3 regions of the Massilia endophytica genome follow, and region 1 is predicted to be linked to each of the others. Evidence: predicted binding sites of a transcription regulator. Region 1 holds the regulator's gene; each other region holds the start of a gene.

What was found. The regulator FNR, encoded in region 1, switches genes on or off when oxygen is low (the NO sensors DNR and NnrR bind a similar motif). The targets are predictions, from matches to a motif close to TTGATNNNNATCAA.
Region 2: the regulator FNR is predicted to act here: its motif matches at 2,290-2,303, upstream of LSQ66_RS02970 (glycine-rich domain-containing protein).
Region 3: the regulator FNR is predicted to act here: its motif matches at 2,895-2,908, upstream of LSQ66_RS02275 (gluzincin family metallopeptidase).

Annotation. Positions count from the first base shown of each region.
Region 1 is NZ_CP088952.1:4,818,267-4,822,635, forward strand. It holds gene LSQ66_RS22115 (response regulator) at 1-445, opposite strand, end outside; gene fnr (fumarate/nitrate reduction transcriptional regulator Fnr) at 602-1,357, shown strand; gene LSQ66_RS22125 (FixH family protein) at 1,354-1,851, opposite strand; gene ccoG (cytochrome c oxidase accessory protein CcoG) at 1,862-3,223, opposite strand; gene ccoP (cytochrome-c oxidase, cbb3-type subunit III) at 3,238-4,164, opposite strand; gene LSQ66_RS22140 (cbb3-type cytochrome oxidase subunit 3) at 4,157-4,321, opposite strand; gene ccoO (cytochrome-c oxidase, cbb3-type subunit II) at 4,323-4,369, opposite strand, start outside.
Region 2 is NZ_CP088952.1:638,539-642,907, reverse strand. It holds gene LSQ66_RS02980 (CHASE domain-containing protein) at 1-1,508, shown strand, start outside; gene LSQ66_RS02975 (glycine-rich domain-containing protein) at 1,600-2,175, shown strand; gene LSQ66_RS02970 (glycine-rich domain-containing protein) at 2,404-3,198, shown strand; gene LSQ66_RS02965 (hypothetical protein) at 3,269-3,508, opposite strand; gene LSQ66_RS02960 (SDR family oxidoreductase) at 3,616-4,369, opposite strand, start outside.
Region 3 is NZ_CP088952.1:476,587-480,955, reverse strand. It holds gene LSQ66_RS02300 (anti-sigma factor family protein) at 1-314, opposite strand, end outside; gene LSQ66_RS02295 (HU family DNA-binding protein) at 544-831, shown strand; gene LSQ66_RS02290 (acyl-CoA-binding protein) at 979-1,233, shown strand; gene LSQ66_RS02285 (polyhydroxyalkanoic acid system family protein) at 1,258-1,542, opposite strand; gene LSQ66_RS02280 (putative Na+/H+ antiporter) at 1,585-2,841, opposite strand; gene LSQ66_RS02275 (gluzincin family metallopeptidase) at 2,989-4,369, shown strand, end outside.

The sequences.
Region 1 (4,369 bases):
TGCCGAGCATCGGCCCGGCGATCAGTGGCTTCTTGCTGGTCATCACTCGGCGGAAATATTCGCGGTCGGATGCGTCCACGCCCGCGCGGCCCGGCCTTTCCGGAACGTCCGCCAGGATCACCCCCTGCGGACTCAGGATCAGAATGTCGTCGAACAGGGAGAGCACCGGCCGATCCTTGTAGAAGGCACGCAGCGCGGCAGGGTCGCCCGCGATGTCGCGCGGCTGGTGCTTGGCGGTAAGAGTGATAACGTCGAACAGCATGGAAATCTTGTCATCCAGCTCTTCGGCGGTGCGCGCCACCAGGGCGCTCTGCTGGGCGAACAGCACGCGCGTGAAGTCCGTCTGCATGCGGTCCGAGAGCAGCGCAGTGACGAGCGCGATCATGACGATCGAAGTGACGCTGGTCGCCAGGGCGACCTTCGCTTTGATCCCAAGCGGTTTCATGGTGTCCTGTTGAGGAAGCGCTGTGGAAATTTTGCTATCAACAGCCGGGCGTGGCAAGGTCAATACCGCGAGGCAATAACGCGCAAGGTGCGCGGTGTTTGTTCATTCGGGCGCAAGCCGGTAAACTGGGGCAAACGCCAATCCCCGGAAACTTTCATGATCGAACTGCCATCCCTCACGCTGCCCGGCGCCACCATCGAGATTCTCAAGGCGCGCTGCGCAACCTGCAGCATGCACCAGCTCTGCCTGCCCATGGGACTGGACATGGGCGATATCGACAAGCTGGACAAGATCATCGGCCGCCGCCGCAAGGTGGAGAAGGGCAGCACCCTGTTCCGCGTGGGCGACCCCTTCACGAGCCTGTATGCGATCCGCCTCGGCCACTTCAAGACCTACCAGATCAATGCCGGCGGCGAGGAACAGGTGACGGGCTTCCAGATGGGGGGCGAGCTGCTTGGCATGGACGCCATCAGCACCGACCTGCACTACTGCAGCGCGGAAGCCCTGGAGGACAGCGAAGTATGCGAAATCCCCTTCGCCAGCCTGGAACAGCTGCTGGGAGACATGCCCACGCTGCTGCGGCACTTCCACCGCATGATGAGCCAGGAGATCACCCGCGAGCAGAGCGTGATGCTCCTGCTGGGGAATATGCAGGCCACGCAGCGTTTCGCGGCCTTCCTGGTGAACCTCGCCTCGCGCTACGAGGCGCGGGGCTATTCCAGCACTGCCTTCCAGCTGCGCATGTCGCGCGAGGACATCGGCAACTACCTGGGCCTGACCATTGAAAGCATCAGCCGCCTGCTGAACAAGTTCAAGAAGCTGGGCCTGATCCGCGTGAGCAACCGCGAAATCCAGGTGCTGGACCTGCCGCGCCTGAAAGCCATCACGGCCGGCACGGAGACTTGCGCCTAATCGGCGCGCAGCGTCACCTCGCGTTCCATAGGCCACTGCCAGCTTCCCTCCAGGCGCCAGCTGCGCTGGCCGCCTTCCACCAGCACCACCCAGCGGCTGCGCTCCAGCATCGGCAGGGGGGCGGTGAAACGTCCTTCCGCGTCCGGCTGCACGGTCAGGCGCACATCGTGCTCCGGCTGCGTGGCATGGGCCAGGTGCAGGGCGAGCGCGCCGGGCGGCAGGGCCGTACGGCTGATGACGCGGCCTTGCAGCGCGCCGCGCGCAGCGTCATAGCGCAATTCGGCGGACAGGCCAAGCGCCGACGCCATCCTGTCGCGCCGCAGGTCCTGGTTGATGGCCTTGCCGCGCTTGTAGTAGTCCCCCACCACCAGCGCGTCCTGCTGCGAGAAGGCGATATAGCTGGTGTAGAAGCAGGCCAGGAGCACGATGGCCGGACCGGCCATCAGCAGCCATGGCCAGCGGTGGGAATACCAGGGGGTGCTTGCGGGGTTCATGTGCTTCTCCTTAACGCGGCACGATGAAGACGGCCTTCTCGTGGACCGCAATGGCGGAATCGTCCAGCGCTTCCAGTGTGATCTCGATGGTGTTCGACCCTTTCTGCGCCTTGCCGTGTTCCGTACGCAGGCGCAGGGGAACGGCGCGGGTCTCGGTGGGCGCCAGCGTCACTTCCGCATCGCTCGCCACGTTCAGCGAAGGAATGCCGCTCGCGCGGATGCGGTAGGTATGCGGCGCCTCCGTCGTGTTCATGATCTGGAGGCGGTAGACGTTTTCGATCTTCCCGTCCTCCACCTCGCGGCCCATCGAGCCGCGGTCGCGGATCACGTCCATCTTGAGGGGCGTGCGCAGCCAGAGCGCGGCGATGAATGCCAGGGCCACGGCGCCCAGCAGGCCGGTGTAGATCAGCACCCGGGGACGCAGGGCGCGGCGCTGGATGTCCCGTGCGCCCAGGCCTTCCGCCATGGCGCGGTCGGTGCTGTAGCGGATCAGGCCACGCGGCTGCGCGACCTTGTCCATCACGCTGTTGCAGGCGTCGATGCAGGCGGCGCAGCCAATGCACTCGTACTGCAGGCCCTTGCGGATATCGATGCCGGTGGGGCAGACCTGCACGCACATGGAGCAGTCGATGCAGCCGCCTTCCGAGCGTGGATTGCGCGGCTCGCCGCGTTTCGCGTCGTAGGTGACGATCAAGGAATCGCGGTCGAACATCGCGCTCTGGAAGCGCGCATAGGGGCACATGTACTTGCACACCTGCTCGCGCATCCAGCCCGCGTTGCCATAGGTGGCGAAGCTGTAGAACAGCACCCAGAACCACTCCCAGGGACCGAAGGAGAACGTGAGCGCCTCCGTTCCCAGCATACGGATGGGCGTGAAATAGCCCACGAAGCTGAAGCCAGTCCACAGCGCCACGGCGCCCCAGGCCAGGTGCTTGGCGCTCTTGCGCGAGAACTTCTTCAGCGAAGGCGGCTGGCGGTCCAGCGCGATGCGCGCGCTGCGGCGGCCTTCGATCTTGCGCTCGATCCAGAGGAAGATCTCGGTATAGACCGTTTGCGGGCAGGCGAAGCCGCACCACACGCGGCCCGCCACCGCCGTCACCAGGAACAGCAGCCAGGCGCACATCACCAGCAGCACCGCCAGGTAGATGAAGTCCTGCGGCCAGAGCACGAGGCCGAAGAGATAGAACTTGCGCGACGCAAGATCGAACAACACCGCCTGACGCCCGTTCCAGCTCAGCCAGGGCAGGCCGTAGAAGGCCAGTTGCGTGAGCCAGACGCAGACCCAGCGCAGGCTGGCGTATCGGCCCTTGATTTCGCGGGGATAGATCTCCTCGCGGGCGGCGTACATCTTGATGACTTGCGGCGCGTTCATGATGCTGCTTCTCTCTACTTCTTCGCTACTTCCACGGGATTCGACAGGCCCCACACATAGGCGGCCAGCACGTGCACCTTGCCTTCGCCCAGGAAGTCCGCGAAGGCGGGCATGGTGTTGTTGCGGCCCTTGCGGATGGTTTCCATCACGGTTTCGGCGCTGCCGCCGTAGAGCCAGACCTTGTCCGTCAGGTTTGGCGCCCCGAGGGCCTGGTTGCCGGTGCCGGCCGCCGTGTGGCAGGCCATGCAGGCGCTGAACTTGGCCTTGCCGAACACCGTCTTGATCGGATCGGCGGTACCGCCCGAGAGGCTCAGGACGTAGTGCGCAACGTTCTCGATGTCCTTGTCCGAACCGAGTGCGGCGCCCATCGGCGGCATCACGCCGTTACGGCCGTGCATGATGGTGGTCTTGATCACGTCGGGCGAGCCGCCATAGAGCCAGTCCTTGTCCGTCAGGTTCGGGAAGCCCTTGTTGCCGCGCGCGTCCGAGCCGTGGCACTGGGCGCAGTAGGTCAGGAACAGGCGTTCGCCGATGGCGTGTGCCTGGGGATCGGCCGCCACGGCCTTCAGGTCCTGCGACTGGTATTTGGCGAACAGGGGGCCATAGTCGGCGTCCGCCTTCGCCAGCTCCTGCTTGTACTGGCCGGAGGAGGCCCAGCCCAGCGTGCCCGCGTAGCTGCCCAGGCCAGGGTAGAGGAACAGGTAGCCCAGGCTGAAAACGATGGTGATGTAGAAGAGCCACATCCACCAGCGCGGCATGGGCGTGTTCAGTTCCGTCAGGTCCTCGTCCCAGATGTGGCCCGTGGTGCCGACGGGGCCCTTGTGGTCCTTCAGCACCTTGTGCACGGACTGCGTGTACAGCAGCACGCCGCAGCCGATTACGCCGAGCAGCGTGAGAACGATAATGAAGCCGTTCCAGAAACCGTTGGTGAAGTCAGACATGGTCTTTCTCCTCGTCCGCGAAGGGCAGCTGCGCGGCCTGCGCAAAGCTGTCCCGGTTCGATTTCGCCCAGGCCCATGCCCAGATGCCGACGAAGGTGATGAATGAGATCACCGTCATCACGCTGCTGGCGCTGTCAAACACATTTTCGATTGCCATTTCAGTTCCTCGTCTTGATCAGGGTGCCCAGGCCTTGCAGGTAGGCCA
Region 2 (4,369 bases), 1.2 Mb from region 1:
CCATCGACACCATCAACTTCGCCGAGTACATCCGGCATGAGGAGCGCGCGGCGCTGGAGCAGCGCATGCAGGCCCTCGTCGGCGAGCGCGAGAAGTACCCGCCCTTCTCCATCAAGCCTGCGGGGCGGCGCAAGGACTACACCGTCATCACCCTCATCGATCCCCTGCCCAGCTTCAGCGACCGCTACGGCCTGGACCTTGCCGCGCGGCCCGCTGGCGCCGCGGCGCTGAACCAGGCGCGCGACAGCGGCCAGATCTTCAGCTCGGGCAGGCCGGTGTCGGTTCCGGGTTCCACCTATCAGGTCGGCATGCCGCTGCGGATGCCCATCTACCGCAAGGGCATGCCGCTGACCACCGTGGCTGAACGGCGCGCAGCCTATATCGGCTCGGTGGGCATCGGCTTCAACATGCAGCGCCTGGTGCAGGCGGCGCTGAACGAAACGCCCACGCGCGACATGCGCGTCACCCTGTACGGCAGTCCGGATTCGGATACGCCCGAGGGCCAGACGGGCGCCCTGCTTTTCGACAGCGCCAACGAGCGCGCGGCCCAGCGCGAGGAGCCGTCCGGCTTCATGCTGCTGCTGCCCATCGAATTCAACGGCCGCAACTGGCAGGCCCGCTTCAGCGCGCCCAAGCGGGCCCTGTATTCCCGCTTCGACGCCTACATGCCCTGGTTCACCGGCCTCATGGGCTTTATCGGCAGCATGCTGATGTACGCGCTCTTCCACGCCTTGTCCTCGGCGCGCAAGCGGGCCGTGCGCATGGCGCGCGCCATGACGCGCGAGCTGCGCGACAGCCAGGTGCGCCTCCAGCTTTCGCACCAGCGCCTGCGCCGCCTGGCCGCCCACGCGGAGCAGATCAAGGAAGAGGAACGCAAGCGCATCGCACGCGAAATCCATGACGACCTGGGCCAGAACCTGCTGGCCTTGCGCATCGAGGCCGACATCCTGGCCAACCGCACGGCCCAGCGCCACCCGCGCCTGCACGAACGCGCCCGCGCCACGCTCAAGCAGATCGACGAGACCATCCGCAGCGTGCGCACCATCATCAACGATCTGCGGCCCACCGTGCTGGACCTGGGCCTGCACGCGGCCGTGGAGTGGCAGATCGCGCAGTTCCGCCAGCGCAGCGGCATCGCATGCGAACTCATCGAGCAAGGCGGAGACACGGGCATCGACGACCGCTGCGCCGTGGCCTTCTTCCGCGTGCTGCAGGAATCGCTGAGCAATATCCAGCAGCACGCGCGCGCCAGCCTGGTGCGGGTCGAGCTCACCCACCATCAAGGCATGCTGCGCATGGCGATCACGGACAACGGCATCGGCCTGCAGGACGGTAACCGCAACAAGACCGGCTCCTTCGGCCTGGTGGGCATGGAGGAGCGCATGAACCTGCTGGGCGGCCAATGCGTCATCGCTGGCAGTTCGCGCGGCGGCACGACCGTCACCGTCAGCGTGGCGGTGAGCCATAAGGCGCCGCCAGCGCTCATAGGAGAATTCGCAGTCAAGTAGGAATCGGCTGCTTATTCTTGACGCGGATCAATGCGCGGCCTTGATGATGGGCAAAAATAACTCTACAACCCCACCTGAAAGGACGACCACTGTGAACAACGACGATTTCAAGGCAATTGCCGAGCTGGACCTGGAACCGATCAAGGTCAAACTGATGCACGAGGCCTCAGGCGAAGGCTGGACGCTGGAGCGCGCCGACGCCATCGAGTTCGAATACCGCCGCTTCCTCTATCTCATGAAAGAGTTTCCGCACGAAGCAGCCGCCCCGCTGCAGGATGTGGACACCTTCTGGCACTACCACATCCTGGACACCATGAAGTACGCGGCCGACTGCCAGGCCGTGTTCGGCTACTTCCTGCATCATTTCCCCTACATCGGCCTGCGCGGCGAGGACGACGAGGCTGCTCATCAGCGCGTTGGCGAGCGCATGAAAGAATTGTACGAAGCCACCTTCGACGAGCCCTATCTGCGCGGCGCTGTGGCGTATTCGGCACGGACTGCGGAAACTGCGTACTCGGCCCGCACGGTTGAGACCGCCTACTCGGCGCGCGTGGCGCAAACGGCCTATTCGGCGCGCGTCGCCACCGCCTATTCGGCCCGGGTTTCCGAGGGAGCCCAGCCCGCCGCAGCCTTCTTCAGCGACCGCCCCCGCCTGCAATCAAGCTGATAAGGGTTCTTGCCGGGGCGGCATGTCGCCCCGGCAAAGATGCAATAAATGTAAAATCGCACACGATTGAATTTACTCTTGCCATCCTCGTCAGTATGCCTATACTGAGCCTTGTTGATGCGCATCAACGTCTAGTTCCCAGCTCCGAACGTCTCTGACGCCTGACCTCGCGGGTCCATGCAAGGTGTCTTCCTGTCTTTTCCGTTTTTTTACACAAGGATTTCACTCATGATTTCAGCCGAAAGCTTCCAATCTATTGCCGAGCTCGATCTCGAACCGATCAAAGTCAAACTGATGCACGAGGAATCGGGCGAGGGATGGTCGCTGGAAAAAGTCAACGCGGTGGAATTTGAATACCGCCGCTTCCTGTACCTGATGAAGGCGTTCCCGAACGAACAGACGGCGCCCCTGATGGACGTGGACACCTTCTGGCACTATCACATCCTGGACACGATGAAATACGCCGTGGACTGCGAAAAGGTGTTCGGTTATTTCCTGCACCACTTCCCGTATATCGGCCTGCGCGGCGAGGACGACGAGGCGGCGCACGAGCGCGTGGGCGAGCGCATGAAGGAACTGTACGAAGCCACCTTCGGCGAGCCCTATCTGCGCGGACTGGAAGCCGATGCCGCCTACTCCGGCCGCGTCGCCGCCACCGCCTACTCCGGCCGTGCTCCCGAAGTGGCGTACTCGGGCCGCGTTGCCAGCGCTGTCGCCTACTCCGGCCGCGTGGCAGACGCCAAGGTGGCCTATTCGGTCCGCGTCGCCGATGCCAAGGTGGCGTATTCGGGCCGTGTGGCCGATGCCAAGGTGGCATATTCGGGCCGCGTGGCTGACGTGAAAGTCGCTTACTCCGGCCGTGTGGCGGACACCAAGGTCGCTTACTCCGGCCGCGTTGCGGACGCGAAGACGGCCTACTCCGGCCGCGTCAGCGCTGAAACGGCGTACTCGGGCCGCGTGAACCTGGAAGCCGCACCCGCAGCGGAAGCCTTCTACTCCTCCCGTCCGCGCCTGACCGCCTGATCGCCAAAGCCCAATAAAAACGGCCGGCGCCTGTTTCCAGGCCCGGCCGTTTTTTTCATCCAGCGGACGCTTAGTGCGCCATCATCTCGCGCAGTTCGCGGATGCTGAAATCGCTGACTTCATGCATGCGGATCAGGATGGTGGCGCCGATCGGCAAGGTGTTGTGGCGGATCTTGCTGATCACCGGCGGCGCCACTTCCAGCGCGCGCGACAGGGCGGCGTCATTCTTCAACTGCAGTTTTTCGATAATCGCATCCAGCACGCGATTCGGGTTGTAGCTCGGCGAAGCCGTAATCTCTTTCAGGGACATGATGTAGTGACAACAATAAAAGGGTTGGACAAAATCTCGTTGCTCTGAAAACAACTTTTCGGCAACGTTTTGTGATAATTGGAGAGATTTTAACCCTTTTTGTTGTGCTAGGAAATTCCCCTGTCTCGAAGGAAATGATTTACTGATGGATAACGCAGCCGCACACCCAGCTCTTCCTTGAGGCGCCGGTTGCCCAGGCGGCGCGATTCCGCCATGAACGACAGCATGGCGGGCGACACGGCCTGCGCCAGTTCCCCGCGCGGCAGGCGCGGCGGACGCGGCATCCCGAAGGCATCCGCCACCGCGTCGAAATACTCGCCCATCTTCATGTCGCTGTCGTCTACCGCGTGATAGATGCGCCCAGGCCTGCCCAGGCGCAGCGCCTGCAGCACAATGGCGGCCAGGTCGTCCGCGTGCACGTGGTTGGTGTACACATCCTGCTCCGGCAGCAGCGCGGGCGTGCCCTGCTCCAGGCGCTTCAGCGGCAGGCGGTCCGCCGCGTAAATGCCGGGCACGCGCAGGATGGACAGGCGGCCGCCCGCGCGGCGCGCCCAGCGCCGCAGCACCCGCTCGGCATCCACACGGCGGTGCGCCCGGGCGTTCTGGGGCGCAACCGTGCGGGTTTCATCGATCCACGCCCCGCCCGCGTCGCCGTAGACGCCCGTGGTGCTCACATAAACGAGCCGGGCCCGGTCGGGTAAAATGGCGGTCACATTGCGCGTGCGAGGGTCTTTCATGCCCTCGGCAGGCGGCGGCGCCAGGTGCACGACATGGCGCGCCAGCCCGGCCAGGCGGCGCAGTGTGGCGGGCTGGTCGAGGTTGCCGAGAATGGGAACGGCGCCAGCGGCGCGCAGCTCGGCC
Region 3 (4,369 bases), 1.0 Mb from region 1:
AGGGCGCCCCACACCTGCCAGCTCCAGCGGCTGGGCTGGGCCGCCTTGCGCGCGGCCAGCTGGCTCGCTTCGCGCTTCGCGCGCACTTCGCCCAGGTTGATGACAGTGGCCTGGCGCAGCCCGCGCACCAGCTGCGGCGCCGCTTCCCCGGCCGGCGCGAAACCGGCGAAGGCGTTATTGCGCATGGCCTTGTACTGCGCTACGCGGCGCGCCAGCGCGGCATCCCTGTGCATGGCCAGCTCGACGGCGCGGCGCGTATCCGCGCCCAGCTCGCCCGCCGCGTAGGCCATCAGAATCTCGTCCGAAAAGCTCATATCGATCCTCGCTTCGCACCTGTCGGCATCCGCTTCCATATTAGCACCGGCCCGCCAGGTCACTGCGCCCGGCTCGCATGGTGTGCGGTGCAGCATGCCCCGATTGGCGGGGCGTTTGCGGACCTTTGCCGTGGCAAGCCAGCTACTGTATGGGTTTCTTCATCGAGAAAGGATTACATTTGGCAATTATTGTGCTAATCTGCGCGCTCCATTAACCAAGGAGGTAGTAATGAAAAAAGGCGAACTGATTGCAGAATTTGCGAAGCGTACCGAGATGTCCGGCGCAGCCGCCAACGATGCAGTGAACACTCTGATTGCCATCGTTACCGAGCGTCTGAAAAAGGGCGACACGGTCGGCATCACCGGCTTCGGCACCTTCTCCGTCGCCAAGCGCGCAGCACGCAAAGGCCGCAATCCTGCCACCGGCGAAGCGATCAAGATCGCAGCGTCGAAAACCCCGAAATTCTCGGCTGGCGCTACCCTGAAAGCGGCAGTGAACCCGACCAAGAAGAAGTAATTCCCCGGCATTCCGCCAGAACGGCGGTTCAAGGACTCCCTCAGGGATGCCTTGAACCGCCGTTTTTCATTGGAGCGCATCCTCTACGGCAAAGCGCGCCATCCTCGGTATGATGGCGCATCGCAACCCACACAAAGAGGAACAAGAATGAGTCTGCAAGAACAGTTCGACCAGGCCGTGGCCGATTCCAAGAACCTGCCGGAACGCCCGGACAACATGACCCTGCTGAAGATCTACGCCCTGTACAAGCAGGGCTCGAGCGGCGACGCCACGGGCGAGCGCCCGGGCATGACGGACTTCGTCAACCGCGCCAAGTTCGACGCCTGGGCCGCCCTGCAGGGCACCGCGCAGGACGAGGCGAAGCAGCAGTACATCGACCTGATCGAAGAACTGAAGGGCTGATCCGCCCTCTTCCGGCCGGGCCGTTCAGGCCTGGCCCGCAAACACCTTCCGCATCTTCTCCGCCACCTTGCCTTCGATGGCCGGGGCAAAGGCGCCGAACAGGAAGCCCAGCTTGATCTGGAGTTGCGCCTGCTGCGGCGCCAGGGTCAGCGCGCCCTCCACGCCGCTGCGCTCGAAGCGCAGCACGTCGCCCTGCCAGTTGCAGGACAGGCCGAATTCCTCGGCGATGCGTCCCGCCACCTGTTCCGCCGCCGCCCGCGCCTGCTCCGGCGCCAGGCTGTGCGCCTGCACGATGTTGATGTCTGCCATGTACTCTACCGCTTACGCAAAAGGCGCAATGATGCCACAGCCTCAGAGCAGGCGGAAAGCCAGGATGGCGGCCAGGGTGGGCGGCACCGCCGCCAGGAACAGATAGAGCGGGCTGACCGATTCATTGTCGAAGTAGGCCTTCAGGATCGACATCCCGGCCGGATTGGGCGCATTGGCGATCACCGTCAGGCCGCCGCCCGTCACCGCGCCGGTCACCAGCGCGTACTTGAACTCCCCGCTCAGGCCTTCCACCAGCGAACCGAGGTAGGTCAGCGCGGCATTGTCCGTGACGGCCGTCAGCGCGGTCGCGCCGTAGAACACGGCCGTGCTGCTCATGCTCATCAGCAGGTCCTGCAGCCACCACTGCTGCTGCCCGCCCAGCACCACCAGCCCGGCCAGGAAGAAGGCCACCATCAGGCCTTCGCGCAGGATCAGGCGGTCCTGGAAGCGCTCGTAGGCATCCGTCACGCCGAGGAAGAACAGGAAGAGGCCCATGAAGACGGCCGTGTGGTGGGAGAAGGCGACGACACCGGCGAGGAACAGCAGGTGCACCACCACCAGCTGCCATGGCACGGTTTCCTGGCGCTCCTCCAGCGCCGGCCGGTGGGCAGCAAGCTCGCGCCGGAACAGCAGCGTCACCGCCGCCGCATTCACGCATACCGCCAGCGCGGCCTTCCAGCCGATGTGGGTGAGCATGAAGGCCATGTCCCAGTTCCATTTGGCCGCCACCATCAGCACGGGCGGCGCGGCGAAGGAGGTGAGCGTGCCGCCAATGGACACGTTCACGAACAGCACGCCCAGGGTGGCGTACTTCAGGCGTTCGGACAGGCCGCTGGCGAACAGCCCCCTGGCCAGGATCAGGGCGCCCAGCGTCATGGCGGCGGGCTCGGTGATGAAGGAGCCGAGCAGGGGCACCAGGGTGAGCACGATGAAGTAGAAACCCATGCTGCCCGGCAGCGGCACGGCGCGCGCCAGCAGGCCGATGCCGGACTTCACCGTCTGCAGGATGGGCCGGGTGGCCGCCATCACCATGATGACGAAGACGAAGAGGGGCTCGGTGAAATTGCGCCCGTCCAGGTATTCCACGGCGCGCCCCGAGCCGCCCTGCACGAAGATGAACAGCACCAGCACCAGCGCCCAGAAGCCGAACACCACTTCCACCTCGCCCAGCAGATGCCAGATACCGGCGTGGGCAGGGAAGCGCTCGCCCAGGCGCGAAAAGTAGAAGGCCGTGAAGGTGTGCAGGATGGCGATGGCAAACAGGATGGCGCCGGCTAGCTCGATGGGGCTGGGGGTCACGCAGGTTTCTCCGGATTAGTGAGCGGTGCGGGGATTGTACGACAGCGCGAGGTTTGCGCTGGATCAAACGGTCCTTCGGTGCACGGCGCGACCATGGCTAATCGCATGCGGCCCCGCGACCGCACGAGCCAAACAAGGAGATGTACCATGGACGAGAAAGTGATTGTGCCGGTCGAGGCCGTGCTCACCAAATCCGTCGCGCTGCCGGTGGGCTATGTGCCCACGCCCTCCGCGCCCTACCGCATTCACCGCCGGGCCGCCGCGCTGACGCAGCAGCCCGGCCAGCCGCGCCTGAAGAACGCGGGCCTCTCGCCCAGCCTGCCCGCCACCCCGCCCGCCGGTTCGCGCGTGCTGATGTGGAAGCAGGACCCCTCGGTGAGCGAACTGGGCACCCGCAAGGCCTTCATTCCGGGCGTGATCCTGGAAGGCCCGCGCGACGCCCGCATCACCTATGGCCAGCCGGGCATCGCCCCGGTCTCGCCGAACGCCTTCGGCGACTTCATCATGTCGCCCAACACCGACCAGTTCGACGCCGTGCACACCTTCGCCGTGGTGCGCCAGACCCTGACCATGTACCAGCGCGTGCTGGCCGAGGGCGACAGCGGCGCGCCCCTGCCCTGGGCCTGGAACAGCGGCCAGAACACGAATCCCCTGCAGGTCTTCCCGCACGGCCTGCCGAACGTGATGAACGCCTACTACAGCCGCAGCGACCGCGCCCTCAAGTTCGGCGACTTCGTGCCCAGCGGCTCCACCGACCGCATCTTCACCTGCCGCTCCTTCGACATCGTGTCCCATGAAACGGGCCATGCCGTGCTGGACGGCCTGAAGCCCATGTGGATACTGAGCAGCGCCCCGCCGCAGACGGGCGGCCTGCACGAGGCGTTCGGCGACCTGACGGCCATCTTCCTCTGCCTTTCCCAGCTGGACCAGGTGGAGGCCGTGATCGCCCAGACCAAGGCCGACCTGCACGACAAGACCTTCCTCGCCGACATGGCCGAACAGTTCGGCCTGGCGCTGGGCCGCACCAACGGCCTGCGCAATGCGGACAACGACCTGAAGCTCTCGGAAACGGGCAACGAAGTGCACGCCATCTCCCAGGTGTTCACGGGCGCCGTCTACGACATCCTGGCCGACATCTTCGCCTTCGAGCGCCAGCCCGGGCTGGTCGACGACGCGGCCCTGCTGCACCGCGTGGGCAACTACGTGTGCAGCCTGACCCTGCGCTCACTGGTGGCGGCCCCCGACCGCAACGCCAACTATTCGCACGTGGTGAACCAGATGCTCAAGATCTGCGAGGCGGACGGCAAGCCGGTGGAATACCGCAACTTCATCCGCAACCGCTTCGCCCTGCGCGAGGTGGTGGTGTCGCCCGTGCCGCTCACGGACGACCAGCAGTCCGGCGTGTCCCTGGCCCCCATGGTGGAAGACGCGCCCGGCGCGCTCCAGGACCGGCGCGCCTGCTGCGGCACCATGAACAACGCCCAGTACTTCGACCTGGAAGGCGTGCTGGAGAGCGAACGCCAGGCCC